Nitrobacter winogradskyi Nb-255: one gene and its partners. Each later gene encodes a partner of the first gene's protein in a complex. Links are inferred from orthologs where the notes say so. Each region holds a gene or a part of one and is shown in the gene's direction. Other genes may lie near its edges.

The links. The genes of interacting proteins can lie anywhere in the genome.
Region 2: secY (region 1) and secG share a complex: the UniProt entries of both Escherichia coli proteins name them as parts of the sec protein translocase complex. The link is inferred for Nitrobacter winogradskyi Nb-255 from one-to-one orthologs.
Region 3: the proteins of secY (region 1) and secA are in contact, whole or in part, in a crystal structure (PDB 3DIN), measured with the Thermotoga maritima proteins. The link is inferred for Nitrobacter winogradskyi Nb-255 from one-to-one orthologs. Residues at the interface, in WP_004081795.1 of Thermotoga maritima: Glu108, Gly109, Glu110, Glu111, Ala236, Glu237, Arg238, Arg239, Ile240, Thr241, Ile242, Gln243, Tyr244, Ala245, Arg246, Arg247, Val248, Thr249, Gly250, Arg251, Arg252, Val253, Tyr254, Gly256, Ala257, Ser258, Thr259, Tyr260, Leu261, Pro262; in WP_004082002.1 of Thermotoga maritima: Glu261, Ala262, Arg263, Lys300, Ala301, Arg302, Thr303, Ile304, Ile305, Leu323, Tyr324, Asp325, Pro326, Val329, Ser330, Tyr333, Ile336, Lys340, Phe345, Val349, Glu363, Phe364, Tyr374, Ser375, Gly376, Gly377, Glu393, Ile395, Thr482, Ser483.

What each region holds. Positions count from the first base shown.
Region 1 is NC_007406.1:1,507,844-1,512,914, forward strand. The notes cover bases 1,083-3,989. They hold secY (preprotein translocase subunit SecY), read left to right. Parts: upstream 1,083-1,823; coding sequence 1,824-3,155; downstream 3,156-3,989. Other genes in these bases: rplO (50S ribosomal protein L15), read left to right, coding at 1,190-1,675. Outside these bases: rplR (50S ribosomal protein L18), read left to right, coding at 1-163; rpsE (30S ribosomal protein S5), read left to right, coding at 222-797; rpmD (50S ribosomal protein L30), read left to right, coding at 876-1,070; rpsM (30S ribosomal protein S13), read left to right, coding at 4,483-4,851; rpsK (30S ribosomal protein S11), read left to right, coding at 4,961-5,071. UniProt on the Escherichia coli protein: The central subunit of the protein translocation channel SecYEG. Consists of two halves formed by TMs 1-5 and 6-10.
Region 2 is NC_007406.1:2,005,196-2,008,638, reverse strand. The notes cover bases 1-2,685. They hold secG (preprotein translocase subunit SecG), read left to right. Parts: upstream 1-998; coding sequence 999-1,373; downstream 1,374-2,685. Other genes in these bases: NWI_RS09560 (CTP synthase), read left to right, coding at 1,540-2,685; tpiA (triose-phosphate isomerase), read left to right, coding at 1-444. Outside these bases: more of NWI_RS09560, read left to right, coding at 2,686-3,171; NWI_RS09555 (PAAR domain-containing protein), read right to left, coding at 3,176-3,443. UniProt on the Escherichia coli protein: Subunit of the protein translocation channel SecYEG. Overexpression of some hybrid proteins has been thought to jam the protein secretion apparatus resulting in cell death; while this may be true it also results in FtsH-mediated degradation of SecY.
Region 3 is NC_007406.1:434,730-438,876, forward strand. Bases 1-3,389 are described here. They hold secA (preprotein translocase subunit SecA), read left to right. Parts: upstream 1-327; coding sequence 328-3,189; downstream 3,190-3,389. In the rest of the region: NWI_RS02025 (L,D-transpeptidase family protein), read right to left, coding at 3,413-4,147. UniProt on the Escherichia coli protein: Required for protein export, interacts with the SecYEG preprotein conducting channel.

The sequences.
Region 1 (5,071 bases):
GGGCGCCGACATCGATGCGGCCAAGGCCGTCGGCAAGCTTGTGGCGGAGCGGGCGGTGAAGAACGGCGTCAAGGAAGTTGTTTTCGATCGCGGCGGCTATCTCTATCACGGTCGCGTCAAGGCGCTGGCCGATGCCGCTCGCGAGAGCGGATTGAGCTTCTAAGCGGTATATCGAACGAGTAGGACAGGGGCGAGAGCCTCACAAGGATCGGAAAAACACCATGGCAGGTGAACGCGAACGCGGCGGACGCGAACGGAGCAGGGATCGCGAGGAGCGCGACAGCGAGTTCGTCGACAAGCTCGTCCACATCAACCGCGTGGCGAAAGTCGTCAAGGGCGGTAAGCGCTTCGGTTTCGCGGCGCTGGTCGTGATCGGCGATCAGAAGGGCCGCGTCGGATTCGGGCATGGCAAGGCGCGTGAGGTTCCGGAAGCGATCCGCAAGGCGACGGAATCGGCGAAGCGCAATCTGACGCGTGTTCCGCTGCGCGAAGGCAGGACGCTGCATCACGACATCGCAGGCCGCCACGGCGCAGGCCGCGTCTATCTGCGCGCGGCGCCGGCCGGCACGGGCATCATCGCCGGTGGCCCGATGCGCGCGGTGTTCGAGACGCTCGGCATCCAGGACGTGGTGGCGAAGTCGGTCGGCTCGTCCAACCCTTATAACATGGTCCGCGCGACCTTCGATGCGCTGAAGCATCAGGATTCACCGCGCTCGGTTTCGGCCCGCCGCAACATCAAGGTCTCCACGCTGCAATCGCGTCGTGTGGGTGGTGATGCGGAGGCTGTTGCCGAATAGGGCGGTTCGAAGTGGGGCCTGGCGGTGCGGCCGGCCTATCCGAGACCCGCAGGCGAGACAGGATTTGGAGTGACGACGATGGCCAAGGCCGCAAAAACAATCAAGGTCGAGCAGACCGGCAGCGCAATCCGCCGCCATCATTCGCAGCGCTCGACGTTGGTCGGGCTCAAGCTCAACAAGATCGGCCGGACTTCGGAGTTGCAGGATACGCCTGAAATTCGCGGCATGATCGCGAAGGTTCGGCACATCGTCCGCGTCATCGACGAGACGTAACAATTTGCTGTTTGTACCCGGCCTGCGCCGGGAAGCCACGGCTTCGAACACGAGCGGTTCGGCAAAAGACGTGGAGGCCGGGACGCCCCCGGCGTGAGGAACACGATGAGGACGCGACCATGAAACTCAGCGATATCGCCGACAACGCAGGCTCGCGCAAGAAGCGCATGCGGATCGGCCGGGGTATCGGCTCCGGCAAGGGCAAGACCGGCGGCCGTGGCGGCAAGGGACAGACCGCTCGCTCCGGTGTGCGCATCAACGGCTTCGAGGGCGGCCAGATGCCGCTGCATCGGCGGTTGCCGAAGCGCGGCTTCAACAACATCTTCCGCGTCGAGTTCGCCGAGATCAATCTCGATCGGCTTCAGGACGCGATCGATGCCGGTTCGATCGATGCCAACACGACTATCAACGCCGAGTCGCTGGTGAAATCAGGCGTGGTGCGTCGCGCCAAGGGCGGCGTCCGCCTGCTTGGCCGCGGCGAGATCAAGGCGAAGCTGACCGTTGAGGTTCATGGCGCCTCGAAGTCCGCGATCGCGGCGGTTGAGAAGGCGGGCGGCACCGTGAAAATCCTCGCGCCGAAGAAGGACGAAGGTGAGGCGGCGTAACGTTCGCGTCATCGCCCGCTTTGATGCGACAGGGGACTTGCGGATGTTGGATTCATCAAGGATCGAACATCATGAGAGGTCCGGCGGCTGCCGGCCGGCCCGTTCTGGCGGAGCGTGACGGCGCCTTTGGCGCGGGAGAGGGCTGAATATGGTCTCAGCAGCGGAACAACTGGCGGCTAACCTTAACTTCTCGGCGTTTTCAAAAGCCGACGAACTGAAGAAGCGCATCTGGTTCACGCTCGGCGCGTTGCTCGTCTATCGGCTGGGTACCTACATCCCGCTGCCGGGCATCGACCCTACGGTCTGGCAGAAGGTGTTCAATTCCCAGGCTGGCGGCATCCTCGGGATGTTCAATATGTTCTCCGGCGGTGGCATCGACCGCATGGCGATTTTCGCCTTGAACATCATGCCGTACATTTCGGCCGCGATCATCCTCCAACTCTTGACCTCCGTATCGCCCAAGCTCGAGGCTCTCAAGAAGGAGGGCGAAGCCGGCCGCAAGGTCATCAATCAATATACCCGGTATCTCACGGTGGTGCTGGCGTTCTTCCAGTCCTACGGCATCGCGGTCGGCCTCCAGGGCGCGGGCAATGTCGTCACCAATCCCGGCATGTTTTTCCTGCTCTCCACCGCGATCACATTGACCGGCGGCACCATGTTTTTGATGTGGCTCGGCGAGCAGATCACGTCACGGGGCATCGGCAACGGCATTTCCCTCATCATCATGGCGGGTATCGTCGCCGAGTTGCCGTCCGCGCTCGCCAGCATGCTCGAACTCGGCCGCCAAGGCGCGCTGTCCACGGGGATCATCCTGATCGTTCTGATCATGGTCGTCGCGGTGATTGCCTTTATCGTATTCATGGAGCGCGCCCAGCGCAGGCTGCTGATCCAGTATCCGAAGCGTCAGGTCGGCAATAAGATGTTTGATGGGCAGTCTTCCCATCTGCCGCTGAAGCTCAACACCTCGGGTGTGATTCCGCCGATCTTCGCGTCGTCGCTGTTGCTGTTGCCGACGACAGTCGCGAACTTCAACGCGGGTAGCGGGCCGGAGTGGTTCCAGTGGATCAATACCCAGCTCGGTCACGGCCGGCCGATGTTTTTGATCCTGTACATCGCGCTGATCGTGTTCTTCACCTTCTTCTACACCGCGATCGTCTTCAATCCGACCGAGACAGCCGACAATCTCAAGAAGCACGGCGGCTTTATTCCGGGCATCAGGCCGGGCGAGCGGACGGCCGAGTACATCGACTACGTTCTCTCGCGCATCACGGTGCCGGGGGCGGTCTACCTCGCGGTTGTCTGCCTTATCCCTGAGATACTGATTTCCTACGCGGCGGTACCCTTCTATTTTGGGGGCACCTCACTGCTGATCGTGGTCAGCGTCACGATGGATACGGTGTCGCAGGTGCAGGGATATCTGCTGGCCCACCAGTATGAAGGTCTGATCAAGAAATCCAAGCTGAGAGGCCGCCGTCGGTGACGGCGTTTTCTCACTGATCGCAGCGGTCAGTGATTCAGTCAGACAGGTGGCGTGTATTCAGGTTGCGATGACTTTTGCGGAAGACGTGTCACACCGGTAAGGCGCTTCGTTTTCCCGCTGGGTCATTCTTCGTGTGGAATCCTAGGCGATATCCGCCTTCACGGACGGTGTTCCGTCGCGATAGAGTATGATCCCGACCCGAAGGGCCGCGCCTGCGCAAAGTGGAAACCGGTTTTCGGATAAGATCATGCTCAAACAAGAAGATAAGCGACGAGTCTGATTCCAAGTAGTTGAATCGGGTTCAACGTAGTTGAAACAGCCTCTAGCTCGAGGCATTGATCGTCTGCGGCGGGGTGCCGTAAGTGTTGCCGGTAGGGCGCAGACCGTGTCTTGGCTGTGCCTATATCGAAGCGCGGGTGTGCGGCTGCTCGCTCACCCGGCGATGGGGCAATGTTCATGAGACTGATTCTTCTGGGGCCGCCTGGGGCGGGAAAAGGAACGCAGGCGCAACGTCTGGTTCATCATTACGGAATCATTCAGCTTTCAACAGGCGACATGCTGCGCGCCGCCGTCGCCGCCGGCACGCCGGTCGGTCTCAAGGCCAAGGACATCATGGCGAGCGGGGGGCTGGTCCCGGATGATGTCGTTATCGGCATCATTTCCGATCGGCTGGAACAGGCGGACGCGAAGGACGGTTTCATTCTCGACGGCTTTCCGCGCACCGTTCCGCAGGCCGAGGCGCTGGATATTCTGCTCCAATCCAAGAATCTTGCACTTGATGCCGTGATCGAGCTGCGCGTCGATGAAAGCGCATTGCTGCAACGTGTAGAAAACCGCGTCGCGGAGACGACCGCGCGGGGCGAGCAGGTAAGGGCCGATGACAACCCGGAGGTGCTCTCGCAGCGGTTGGCCAGCTATCGCGCGCTGACCGAGCCGCTGATTCGCTACTATTCGGAGCGCGGCAGGCTGCTGACAGTTGACGGCATGATGGCGATCGATGATGTGACACGGGATATCCGCCGGGTTCTGAGGCGATCGGGAGTTCCGATGTCGAAGTTCGGGGTCCGCAGGTGGTAAGCAGGCCGGAATCCCCGCAATAGGGCGAGAAATGACGGCCCAAAAGTCACGAAAAAGCGAGCGAAAGCGGAGGAGCGGTTGACGGAATGCCGCCGAGTCCTTAATAAACCATCATCCAGCGGATCGTTTCAGACGATGCCGGACCCCAAGCTTACGGAGGGTCGGGCGTCGTTCTTGTGGTTGAGGATACCCGCCTGAAATATCGAAGGAACAGCCGGCTCGGCGCGAGTCGGCAACAGGAGAGAAGTCTGTGGCCCGTATTGCCGGCGTGAATATCCCGACCAACAAGCGCGTCGTTATCGCGCTTCAGTATATCCATGGCATTGGTCAAAAGAATGCCGCCGAGATCATCGAAAAGGTCAAGATTCCGGCTGATCGCCGGGTTTCGCAACTGACCGATCAGGAAGTGCTTCAGATCCGGGAAGTGATCGACCGCGATTATCTCGTCGAAGGCGATCTTCGTCGTGAAGTCGGCATCAATATCAAGCGGCTGATGGATCTCGGCTGCTATCGCGGTCTGCGTCATCGCCGCGGACTGCCGGTGCGCGGCCAGCGCACCCACACCAATGCGCGCACCCGCAAGGGGCCGGCCAAGTCGATCGCCGGCAAGAAGAAGTAAGAGCGCGGACCAGCAAACGGCGCGTAGCGGATAGATTCGGGTCGCTGCTCGCTTCGTCGGTGTAGCCGCTGGCATTACGGCGGCGTTGAGATCACAGGAAAGGCTGACAATGGGTAAGGAAGCTACGACACGCGTTCGCCGCCGCGAGCGCAAGAACATCGCGTCCGGCATCGCGCATGTGAATTCGTCGTTCAACAACACCACCATCACCATCACCGAT
Region 2 (3,443 bases), 500 kb from region 1 along the record:
CATGCGGAGAGCGACGCTCTGGTGCGGGAGAAGGCCGAAGCCGCATGGCGGGCGGGGCTGACCGCCATCGTCTGCGTCGGCGAGACGCAGGACCAGCGCGATGCCGGTCAGACGCTCGATGTGGTCGGTCGGCAGCTCACGGGCTCGCTGCCGGATGGCGCGACGGCCGCCAATCTCGTCGTGGCCTACGAACCGGTCTGGGCGATCGGCACCGGGCGCACACCGACATCGCAGGACGTGCAGGAAGTCCACAGGTTTATCCGCGAAAAGCTCGCGGAACGGTTTAGCGCGGAAGGCACGAAGATTCGCATTCTGTACGGCGGGTCGGTGAAGCCGTCGAACGCTGCGGAGTTGCTCGCGGTTCCGAACGTGAACGGAGCGTTGATCGGCGGCGCCAGCCTCAAGGCGGCGGATTTTCTGGGGATCGCCCAGGCCGTCGCCTGACTGTTTCCTGCAATGGCCAGCCGCCTAGAGCGTTTCGAGCGAAGTGGAAACCGGTTCGCGTGCAGAAACGCGTCAGAACAACAATCTTGAGCTTCGCTTCGGATTCAATCAGAAGCGAAAAGGCTCTAGAGCGGCGGCCGATTAAATGGAATCAGCGCCGCCGCTCCAGTTAATTGATTGAGCATCGGATTTATCCCGAAACCGGTTCCCACTTTCGGGTCCGATGCTCTAGCGGGGGCGACCCTGTGGGGGTGACAACGCCGCGCCTGATCGTGTAGATACCCCGCCGAGTGGAGTGGGTTTGATATTCGCGACTCCTTGGCCGTTGGCCGCGCGTCCCGGATGCGAACGTCGGAGCCGAACCCACTAGAGCGGGATGAGGAAAGTGTGTAGCGGTTTTCGCCCGCATCCCGCTCTAAGACATTAGAATCGATAGAATCGATCACGTTCATGGTTTTGGATCGATTCGATCCGAAACCATCGTGATCTAGTTCAAGCCCCGCAAGCCTGTGATGTCCGGCCGTCCGGCGCGCACTTGTGATGGAAGGCCAGAGATGCAGACCGCAGTTATCGTCATCCATTTGATCATCGTCGCGACGTTGACCGTCGTCGTTCTGCTGCAGAAATCCGAAGGCGGTGGCCTCGGCATGGGCGGCGGCGCCGGTTTCATGTCAAGCCGGGGCACGGCGAACCTGCTGACGCGCACGACGTCTTTTCTTGCGGCCGGCTTTTTCGTGACCAGCTTGCTCCTGTCCTGGCTTGCCGGCGTCGAACAGAAACCGGGCTCGATCCTGGATACGGCGCCGGCGTCGCAATCGCAGCCGGCGACCCCGGTCGCCCCGCCGAGCGGTGGCGGTTTGCTCGATTCGCTGAAGCAGTCGGAACAGGCGCCGGCCCCCGCCGGTCCGCAGGCGCCGCGTTCCCAGTAAATCAAGGACGTGATGCAGGGCGGGGCCGCCATCCTGCATCAGCAGTTTCACCAAGGGACTGCAAGATCGTTTGAATTCTGAAGTCGCCCACAGCCCTTTCGCATTCCGGCTGGAGGCCGCGATTGGTTTTGGCGAATCGACACGGGAGCCTTAAAGGTTGAGACCCATGGCGCGGTATATTTTCATCACCGGCGGCGTGGTCTCCTCGCTCGGAAAAGGTCTGGCGTCGGCGGCGCTCGGCGCGCTGCTGCAGGCGCGCGGCTACAAGGTCCGCCTTCGCAAGCTCGACCCCTACCTCAACCTCGACCCCGGAACGATGTCGCCGTATCAGCATGGCGAAGTGTTCGTGACCGACGATGGCGCCGAGACCGATCTCGATCTCGGTCATTACGAGCGTTTTACCGGGCGTCCCGCCACCAGGCAGGACAACATCACCACCGGCCGCATCTATCAGGACATCCTGACCAGGGAGCGCCGCGGCGACTATCTCGGGGCCACGATCCAGGTGATTCCCCACGTCACCAACGCCATCAAGGCGTTCATCCTCGACGGCAACGATGACCATGACTTCGTGCTGTGCGAGATCGGCGGCACGGTGGGCGACATCGAGGGCCTGCCGTTCTTCGAGGCGATCCGGCAGCTCAAGAACGATCTCCCGCGTGGTCATGCGATCTACGTCCACCTGACCCTGCTGCCGTTCATCCCGAGCGCCGGCGAATTGAAGACCAAGCCGACGCAGCATTCTGTGAAAGAACTGCGATCGATCGGCATCCAGCCCGATATCCTGCTGTGCCGCACCGACCGGGAAATCCCCGCGGAGGAACGCCGGAAGCTCGGATTGTTCTGCAATGTCCGGGAAAGCGCCGTGATCGAGGCGCGCGATGCCGATAACATCTACGCCGTGCCGGAAGTCTATCACGCCGCGGGACTCGACGACGAGGTTCTGGCGGCGTTCGGAATCGAGCCGGCCGCGCCTCCGGCGCTTAAGGGCTGGCACGATATCAACGAGCGTATCCGCAATCCGGAAGGGGCGGTGACGATCGCGATCGTCGGCAAATACACCGGCATGAAGGACGCCTACAAATCGCTGATCGAGGCGCTGTCCCATGGCGGTATCGCCAACAAGGTGAAGGTCAACCTCGACTGGATCGAGAGCGAGGTGTTCGAAAACGAAGACGCCGCGCCGTTCCTCGAACATGTCGACGGCATTCTGGTTCCCGGCGGATTTGGCCAGCGCGGCGCGGAGGGCAAGATCAAGGCGGCGCGGTTCGCCCGCGAACGGCACGTACCCTATTTCGGCATCTGCTTCGGGATGCAGATGGCCGTGATCGAGGCGGCGCGCAACCTGGTCGGAATCTCGGACGCCAACTCGACCGAGTTCGGCCCGACTCGCGAGCCGCTGGTCGGCTTGATGACGGAATGGCTGCGCGGCAGCGAACTGGAGAAGCGCTCCAAAGCGGGCGACCTCGGCGGCACCATGCGGCTTGGCGCTTACCCGGCGATGCTCAAGCGTGGCAGCCGCGTCTCCGGTATCTACGGTGGGGCGGTCGAGATTTCCGAGCGGCACCGCCATCGCTATGAAGTCAACACCGCCTACAAGGACCGGCTGGAGCAGCACGGCTTAAGGTTTTCGGGCCTCTCGCCCGATGGCGTGCTGCCGGAGATCGTCGAATATCAGGATCATCCCTGGTTCATCGGCGTGCAGTACCACCCTGAACTTAAATCGCGGCCGTTCGAGCCGCATCCGCTGTTCGCCTCGTTCATCCAGGCGGCGGTCGTGCAGAGCCGGCTGGTTTAGGTCACTATCTTGCACATCCAGACGGTTGGTCGCCCTGGCGCGCCATTGGCTTGCCGTTGATGAACACGCCATGGCCGCCAGAAGTGACCGAGCCGCCGCATCCGGTTCGGTTGCCGATCACCGTGGCCGGTTTGCCGTTGATGAAGACATTGGACGATCCTTCGATCAGCGCGCCGCCGGTGGTAGCGTCGCCCTGACGCGCGGCGGGTTTGCCGTTGACCATCACGTTCTGGCTTCCGCCGGTGATGACGCCGGGCGATTGCGCTAGCGGG
Region 3 (4,147 bases), 1.1 Mb from region 1 along the record:
GTCACGATGAGTTGAGTTGATAGGTGGCCCGTGCGGTGGTTCCGAAGTCGCGGCGGTAAGGTGCTGCAAAGCCAAGGCGCGCTTCGGTTCGGACACCAGAGTTTGCTTCAGCTGCGCTGAAACAGACTTGTCGCTTATCTTTTGTTGGAGCGTGATCTTTTCCGAAAACCGGTTTCCACTTTTCGGATCATGCTCTAGAGCGTTTTGAGCGGGATTGCCGGTTCGCGTGAAGCAAACTCGTTGCCGCTTCTGAATTCCATCAGAAGCGGAGGGCCCAGGAGACGACCACATGGCTGCAACGGCGAATCGCGAAGACAGGAATTTGGGATGATCGGCGCGTTTGCCCGCAAGTTTTTCGGTTCCGCCAACGATCGGCGGGTCAAGGGGTATCAATCCCGCGTCAAGGCCATCAACGCCCTGGAGCCGGAAATCGCCGCGCTGTCGGACGATGCGCTGCGGGCGCGCACCGCCGAGTTCAAGCAGCAGCTCGCGAACGGCAAGACCCTCGACGACCTCCTCGTTCCCGCCTTCGCCACGGTGCGCGAGGCCGCCAAGCGAACGCTCGGCCAGCGGCATTTCGACGTGCAGTTGATCGGCGGCATGGTGCTCCACGAGGGCGACATCGCCGAAATGAAGACCGGCGAAGGCAAGACGCTGGTCGCCACGCTCGCCGTTTATCTCAACGCGCTCGCCGGCAACGGCGTTCACGTCGTGACCGTCAACGACTATCTCGCAAGCCGCGACGCCGGCTGGATGTCGCAGGTCTACTCTTTTCTCGGCCTCACCACAGGCGTGATCGTGCATGGCCTCGACGACGTCGAGCGCAAGGCGGCCTATGCCTGCGACATCACCTACGGCACCAATAACGAATACGGCTTCGACTATCTGCGCGACAACATGAAGTATCGCCTGGAGGATATGGTCCAGCGCGAGCACTTCTTCGCCATCGTCGACGAGGTCGACTCGATCCTGATCGACGAAGCGCGGACGCCGCTGATCATTTCCGGCCCTCTCGACGATCGCTCCGAGTTCTACAACACCATCGATACCTTCATGCCGAATCTCGAAAAGGTCGCTGACTACGAGATCGACGAGAAGCAGCGCACGGTCGCGCTCACCGAGGCCGGCATGGAGAAGATCGAGACGCTGCTGCGCGAGGCTGACCTGCTCAAGGGTGACTCGCTCTACGACGTCGAGAACGTCTCCGTCGTCCACCACATCAACCAGGCGCTGCGCGCGCATTCGCTGTTCACCCGCGACAAGGACTATATCGTTCGCGGAGGCGAGGTCGTCATCATCGACGAATTCACCGGCCGCATGATGCCGGGCCGCCGCTACTCGGAAGGACTGCATCAGGCGCTGGAAGCCAAAGAGCATCAACCGGTGCAGCCGGAGAACCAGACGCTCGCCTCGATCACGTTCCAGAACTACTTCCGGATGTACAAGAAGCTCGGGGGCATGACCGGCACCGCGGCGACGGAAGCCGACGAACTCGCCGACATCTACAAGCTCGAGGTCGTTGAGATCCCGACCAACCTGCCGATCGCGCGTCTTGACGAGGACGACGAGGTCTACCGGACCCAGAACGAGAAATACGCCGCGATCCTGGCCGAGGTCGAACGCGCCAATGCGCGGATGCAGCCCGTGCTGGTCGGCACCGCCTCGATCGAAAAATCGGAAGTGCTCGCCGACTATCTGACGAAGCATGGCTACAAGCAGATCGACTTCGGCGATCCGAAATCGATGCGGAAGCTTTACGCCGCTGCTCGCGCCGGCAAACCGGCCAAGCTTTTCGCGGTGCTGAACGCCCGCTTCCATGAGCAGGAAGCCTATATCGTCGCCGAGGCAGGCGTGCCCGGCGCGATCACCATCGCCACCAACATGGCCGGTCGCGGCACCGATATCAAACTCGGCGGCTCGCTGGAGATGCGCGCCCAGTTCGAGACGGCCGACATCGCCGACGAAGCCGAGAAGCAGGCCAAGATCGCGGAGATCAAGGCCGATATCGAGCGCTTCCGCGGCATGGTGCTCAAGGCGGAGGAAGTCGTCGAGATCGAGCCGGCCAAGGGTTCGAAGCCGGCCAAGACCGTGACCCATCCCGGCGGGCTCTATATCATAGGCTCCGAACGCCACGAGTCGCGGCGCATCGACAATCAGTTGCGCGGCCGCGCCGGCCGTCAGGGTGATCCCGGCCGCTCGAAGTTCTTCCTGTCGCTGGATGACGACCTGATGCGGATCTTCGGATCGAATCGGCTCGACACCATGCTGCAGCGGCTTGGCCTCAAGGACGGCGAGGCCATCACCCATCCCTGGATCAACAAGGCGCTGGAGAAGGCGCAGCAGAAGGTCGAGGCGCGCAACTTCGACATCCGCAAGAACCTGCTGAAGTATGACGACGTGCAGAACGATCAGCGCAAGGTGATCTTCGAACAGCGCGTCGATCTGATGAAGAACGAAAGCGTGGCGGAAACCGTCGCCGACATGCGCCATGCGTTCGTCGAGGATCTGGTCGCCAAGCATGTTCCGGAAAACCAGTATCCCGAGCAGTGGGATGTCGCCGGCCTTAAAGAAGAACTGAAGCGCGTGCTCGACGTCGAACTGCCGGTCGACGAATGGGCCGCGGAAGAGGGCATCGCGGGCGAGGAGTTGCTGTCGCGCATCGAAAGCCGCGTCGACGAGCATATGGCGGCCAAGGTGGGGCAATGGGGTCCCGACGTCATGCGCTACGTCGAGAAGACCATCCTGTTGCAGACACTGGATCATCTTTGGCGCGAACATCTGGTGATGCTTGACCATCTGCGCCAGGTCATCGGTCTGCGCGGCTATGGCCAGCGCGATCCGCTGCAGGAATACAAATCGGAGGCTTTCTCCCTGTTCGAAAGCCTGATCGCCCATCTGCGCGAGGCGGTGACGGGGCAATTGATGCGCGTCGAGATCGTGCCGCCCGAGGAGGAGCAGCCGGCGCTGCCTGAGATGGAGGCCCACAAGCTCGATCCGAACACCGGCGAGGACGAGATGGCGCTCGCGCAAAGCAGTTTTGCCAGGGCGTCACTGGCGTCGGAGGGGAGTGAGGGCCGTTCCCGTCGTGACCCGAACGATCCGGAGAGTTGGGGCAAGGTCGGCCGCAATGAGGATTGCCCCTGCGGTTCGGGCAAGAAGTACAAGCATTGCCACGGCCGCTACGCGTGAGCCCTTCCGGCCGCGGCCTTCACTCCTGCCGGTAAGCGGCCCCTTCGAGGGTTTCCGGGCGAAGCATATCCAGTCTGGATACAAGTCCTTGTCTCGACCTTTACGTACCTGGCCTGACCTTGAGGATGAGTACCGGCTCGCGTGAAGCCAGCCGCGCGTCAGATCGAATCATGGAGCTCTGCTTCTGATCCGATCAGAAACGAAAATGCTCTGGTGCCGGGTATTACGGGTTTACGGAGAAGCGGCTGTCGAACGAGTTCGATGACGCCGCGGGCGCAGCGCTCTGAATCCGGGCCGGCGAAGCCGACACATTCGTGGATCCCGATTGCGGACGCGCGGTTGCGACGTGTTCGGACCTGGGTGTTTTTTCGGCCGTCTTCTCTGTCGTTTTGGACGCAGCGCGCTTTGCTCCGACCGGGCGAGAGGAAACGCTGCGCGCCGGAGTCGCCGTCTTGGGCCTGGCCGAGACAGATTCGCCGGGCGTGGCCGAAACGGCCGCCTTGGTCGTGGCCGTGGTATCGGCGTCTCCGAAACCCATCTTGTGCGCAAGATTGGTGAAGATGTTGCTCGGTTTGGAGGGAGCGAGCAGGGCCGACGACGGCCGTACCTCAGCCTCCGGTTCATACGAGGTCGCGGCTGTCGCTGGCGCGGAGTTGCGCGGCGGATTGACTGTCGGTGGAATGGTGCCGGGCGCAGCCGAGAAGGCCGTGGCCTTCACGTCGGATTCGCCGGGGTCTGAAAGCCCGGTCTGGCCGCCCGGCAGTTTGGCGGCGAACACCCGGTTCATGCCGCCGTCGATTCCGGTGTTGAGTCTGGCGACCGGCGCCCCCTTCGAGATCAGCCTGGCTATTTCGGTGTTGTCGCGCTGCTGTTTCTCGCGTACGGCGCTTGCGATGTTGTCGGGCACCGTATAGGCGGGGCATCTCGCCGAGGCGTTGAACTCGAGCGGCCGGGTTGA